DNA from 2 places in the Arthrobacter sp. MOO21 genome. Region 1 is predicted to be linked to the other one. Evidence: riboswitches for the same ligand, from Rfam matches in the RefSeq annotation. Region 1 holds a riboswitch; the other holds the start of a gene.

Region 1 (2,461 bases):
GGGCGCGGGCGTTGTTGTGGACACGCTCGGCGATGGCCTTCAGCCCGTCGGGTCCGTGGTAGACGGCGTAGAAGGAGGAGACGATGGCCAGCAGCGCCTGCGCGGTGCAGATGTTGGATGTGGCCTTTTCGCGGCGGATGTGCTGCTCGCGGGTCTGCAGCGCCAGCCGGTACGCGGGAAAACCGGCGTCATCCTTGGAGACGCCCACCAGGCGGCCGGGCATGGAACGCTCCAGGCCCTTGGCCACTGCCATGTAGGCGGCGTGCGGGCCGCCGAAGAACAGCGGGACACCGAACCGCTGGGTGGAGCCGACGGCGATGTCGGCGCCCTGCTCGCCGGGAGGGGTGATCAGGGTCAGCGCCAGGAGGTCGGCGGCCACCGTCACCAGCGCGCCGCGCTCCTTTGCTTCGGCAATGACGCCTGCGTGGTTGAAGACGCGGCCGGAGACGCCGGGCTGCTGGAGCACGATGCCGTTGATGTCGCCTTCGGGCAGGCCCTTGGACAGGTCGGCAACCTCAACCTCGAAGCCGAGCGCCTCAGCGCGGCCCTTGACGACGGCGATGGTCTGCGGCAGGACGTCGGCGTCCAGGACGGTCTTGCCGTCACGGGCAGCCTTGTTCTTATTGGCCCTGCGCATCATGAGGACTGCTTCGGCCACGGCGGTGGCTTCATCCAGCAGCGAGGCGTTGGCGATGGGCAGTCCCACCAGGTCCTGGACCATGGTCTGGAAGTTCAGCAGCGCCTCGAGCCGGCCCTGGGAGATTTCGGGCTGGTAGGGCGTGTAGGCGGTGTACCAGGCCGGCGCCTCAAGGACATTCCGGCGGATGACGGCAGGGGTGATGGTGTCGTAGTAGCCCTGGCCGATCATCTGCACGGCGGTCTTGTTCTTGGCGGCGAGGCGGCGCAGTTCAGCCAGGACCTCCACTTCGCTGAGGGCATCGGCGAGCTTCAGCGCGGTTTCCTGCCGGATGGAGGCCGGGACGGCCATGTCGACGAGGCCATCCACGCTGTCGTAGCCGACGGCTTTCAGCATGGTGTCGACGTCGGCCTGCCGGCGCGCGCCGATATGGCGGTCAACGAATGATGTTGATGCGGATTGAATCGTCATGAGGAACTCCAGGTCTGGCCGGCCAAGTGGCACGGCGTGCGGTGGGTTCCTCCCCGCTCTGTATTGGACCTGAGAGATTCCGCGCTGCCTGCTCTTGGCAGGACTTCGCTTGCACCGTCGGTGAGTGCTGCCGGAGCAGCGCTGCTTTCCAGAGTCGCCTCGCCGTGACGGTACATGGGCCTGAGAGATTCCTGGGGAGGATTTGCTCCTACGGCGCCTGTCCGGTGGATGCCGGGAGGGCTCTCCCGTCACAGCTCGAAAGGCTTATTCAAATGTGGGTGATTCGGCTCACACGGTACAGGTTTGTTGAAGCAAAAACAAATTGCTGCGTCACGCTAATGGGGCCTTGGCGCTCTGTTGCCCCGAAAAGACATCCCGGGTTGACATCCGATCGTGACGGGCACCACACTGATCCCCGGGATTGGCGCCGAGGCCTGGCTGGCTCAGCGTAACCGGAGCAGCCCCGTTCCGGCGCCGGTCCCATCGCCCAACCTCCGCAGCGCGGAGGCGGTGGCGTCCAACTGAAAATGAGCCTTCGACCTGCGGCGGGAGAGCCCTGCCGGTACGTTCAGCAGGCGCCGTAGGAGCAAACCCTCCCCAGGAAACTCTCAGGCCCACGTACCGCCGCGGTGAGGCAACTCTGGAAAGTAGCCGGGCCCTGTCCCGGCTCACCGACGGTGCAAGCAGGCCCTGGCTGGGTCTGCGGAATCTCTCAGGTCCCAGACAGAGCGGGGAGGAAATCCAATCTTTGCGACACCCCGGGTGCCGCTCGAACGATGGAGTTCCTCAATGACGACCCACTCCCCGACGTCCACCGGCGGCGGAGCCGCGCACCTGGAGCGGCAGCTCAGCAACCGGCACATCCAACTGATCGCCATCGGCGGCGCCATCGGCACCGGCCTGTTCATGGGCTCCGGCAAGACCATCTCCGCGGCCGGCCCCTCAGTGATCTTCGTGTACATGATCATCGGCTTCATGCTGTTCTTCGTCATGCGTGCCATGGGTGAACTGCTGCTCAGCAACCTCAACTACAAGTCGTTCAGTGACTTCGCCGCTGATCTGCTGGGTCCGTGGGCCGGCTTCTTTACCGGCTGGACCTACTGGTTCTGCTGGGTCATCACCGGCATCGCCGATGTCATCGCCATCGCGGGCTACTCCCGTGAACTGTGGCCCGGGGTTCCCCTGTGGATTCCCGGCCTGGCCACCGTGGCCATCCTCCTGCTCCTGAACCTCGTCACCGTAAAGGCGTTCGGCGAGACCGAGTTCTGGTTCGCCCTGATCAAGATCGTCGCCATTGCCGCGCTGATCATCGTTGGCCTGTTCATGATTCTCACCGGTTTCCAGTCCGACGCC
Region 2 (2,461 bases), 360 kb from region 1:
GCATCGGCAACAACCGCAGCTGCACGGCCCGGGACCCGGACAGTCAGGGTATCGAAGAAGCTCCGGTGGGCCACGTCGATTCCGGCAGCTGCGAGGGAGGCCGCGAGGGCGCGCGCGTGGCTGTGGGCGGTCTCGGCGATCGCCTTCAGCCCGTCCGGGCCGTGGTAGACGGCGTACATGGAGGCAACGATGGCCAGGAGCGCCTGCGCGGTGCAGATGTTGGACGTGGCCTTCTCGCGGCGGATGTGCTGCTCACGGGTCTGCAGCGCCAGCCGGTAGGCCGGGACACCGGCGTCGTCCTTGGACACACCCACCAGGCGGCCGGGCAGCGAGCGTTCCAGGCCCTTGCGGACAGCCATGTAGGCAGCATGCGGGCCACCGAAGAACAGCGGGACGCCGAAGCGCTGGGCCGAGCCGACGGCGATGTCGGCCCCCTGCTCTCCGGGAGGGGTGATCAGGGTCAGGGCCAGCAAGTCCGCGGCCACCGTCACCAGCGCGCCCCGTTCCTTGGCGGCGGCGATCACGGCGGACTGGTCCCACACCCGGCCGGAGGCGCCCGGCTGCTGCAGCACGATGCCGTTGATGTCGCCGTCGGGCAGGCCCTGGGACAGGTCCGCGACCTCCACCTCAAAGCCGAGCGCCTCGGCCCGGCCCTTGACGATCGCAATGGTCTGCGGCAGCACGTCGATGTCCAGGACGGTCTTGCCGTCGGCGGCGGGCTTGGTCTTGTTGGACCGGCGCATCAGCAGCACGGCCTCTGCCACTGCCGTGGCTTCATCGAGCAGCGACGCGTTGGCGATGGGCAGGCCCACCAGGTCCTGCACCATGGTCTGGAAGTTCAGCAGCGCCTCGAGCCGGCCCTGGGAGATCTCCGGCTGGTAAGGCGTATAGGCGGTGTACCAGGCAGGGGACTCAAGGATGTTGCGGCGGATCACCGGCGGCGTCACGGTGTCGTAGTAACCCTGGCCGATCAACTGCACGGCGGTCTTGTTCTTCCCGGCGAGCTTCCGCAGTTCGGCCAGGACCTCAACCTCGCTGAGGGCGTCCTGGAGTCGGAGGGCGGTTTCCTGGCGAATGACCTTGGGAACGGCCGTGTCCACCAAGGAGTCGACGCTGTCATACCCGACGGCCTTGAGCATGGTCTCGACGTCGGCCTGGCGGCGCGCGCCGATATGGCGGTCTACGAAGGTGGTGGAGGCTGAATTAACCGACACGAAGGAACTCCATTTACTCAGGCGGCGCAGGGTACGCCACAGCGATTCGGGTTCCTCCCCGCTCTGTATTGGACCTGAGAGTTTCCGCGTTGCCTGCCTGGACAGGACCCGCTTGCACCGTCGGTGAGCACAGCAGCTTTGCACTCCCCACAGGGAGGCAGGGAACGCTGCCTGCTACTTTCCAGAGGTGCCTCGCCGCGGCGGTACATGGGCCTGCGAGATTCCTGGGGAGGATTTGCTCCTACGGCGCCTGCTTGTACTTCCGGCAGGACTCTCCCGCCGCAGATCAAAGGCTATTCATTTGGATTTGCCGGGGAGCAGCCCACGACGGCTCCCACAGCGCTTAATTCTCCTACGCCGGAGCCCGCGGGGCAAATGGTTCCTACCGCCGGAGCCGCTCCAGCGCGGCCAGCAACTCGTCCACGTCCGCCGCCGCTCCACCTTCGGGAACCGGGCCCACGGAGAGCATGGCGTTGAAGTACAGGCCGTCGCCCATGTACAGCACGGCCTTGGCCAGGGCGGGTCCCACATCCGCGGCGATCTCGTCGAGCCAGCGCCGCTGGATCGCGGCAAACCGCCGCCTCGTTTCTTCGTGCGCCACCTCGGCAAGCCGGGTGGCCGCGACGACGGCCCGGTCCAGGGGCGTGTCCGCCCAGACCGAGGACCGGATGAAGTAGGCCGCGGCTCCTTCCGGAGCTTCGGCCATGGCGTCGGCATCGGCGCCGGCCAGCACATCCAGCCGTTCCAGCAGCACCTCAATGAGCGCTTCCTTGTTGGGGAAGTGATAGAGCAGGCCGCCCTTGGACACGCCTGCCTTCCGGGCGACGGCGTCGAGGGTGGCCGCCCTCTCCCCCACCTCAATGAGGAGGGATTCAAAGGCGTCGAGGACGGCGTCGCGGGCTACAGGCTTCCGGGGCATGCCTCCCATCATGCCCCCGAGCATGGTGAAACCCGGAAATTCCGAAACTATACCGTCTGGACGGTATAGTTATTTCATGACCACCTCGACCAGCTCCTTTGCACCAGGCCAGACGGGAAGCCCCGGGACGCCTTCACCGGGGCGCGACTGGCTGGCCTTGGCGCTGCTGATGTTCCCGGTACTGCTCGTGGCCGTGGACAACACGGCCCTGACGTTCGCCCTCCCAGCCATAACGCATGCCCTCGAGCCTTCCGGCGTGCAGCTGCTGTGGATCGTGGACGCCTACCCCCTGGTGCTGGCCGGGCTGCTCGTATCGATGGGGAGCCTG

Evidence for each region. A riboswitch is a leader RNA that binds a small molecule or an ion and turns the genes downstream of it on or off. The one in region 1 is predicted to bind glycine.
Region 2: it holds a riboswitch for glycine, as region 1 does, so the genes downstream of both, gcvP (aminomethyl-transferring glycine dehydrogenase) here and gcvP (aminomethyl-transferring glycine dehydrogenase) in region 1, are expected to answer to the same signal.

Annotation. Positions count from the first base shown of each region.
Region 1 is NZ_CM170671.2:1,193,634-1,196,094, reverse strand. It holds gene gcvP (aminomethyl-transferring glycine dehydrogenase) at 1-1,108, opposite strand, end outside; glycine riboswitch at 1,267-1,366, opposite strand; gene AC2JAJ_RS05470 (hypothetical protein) at 1,502-1,633, shown strand; glycine riboswitch at 1,645-1,742, shown strand; gene cycA (D-serine/D-alanine/glycine transporter) at 1,898-2,461, shown strand, end outside.
Region 2 is NZ_CM170671.2:836,349-838,809, forward strand. It holds gene gcvP (aminomethyl-transferring glycine dehydrogenase) at 1-1,214, opposite strand, end outside; glycine riboswitch at 1,268-1,375, opposite strand; glycine riboswitch at 1,406-1,503, opposite strand; gene AC2JAJ_RS03785 (TetR/AcrR family transcriptional regulator) at 1,597-2,133, opposite strand; gene AC2JAJ_RS03790 (MFS transporter) at 2,210-2,461, shown strand, end outside.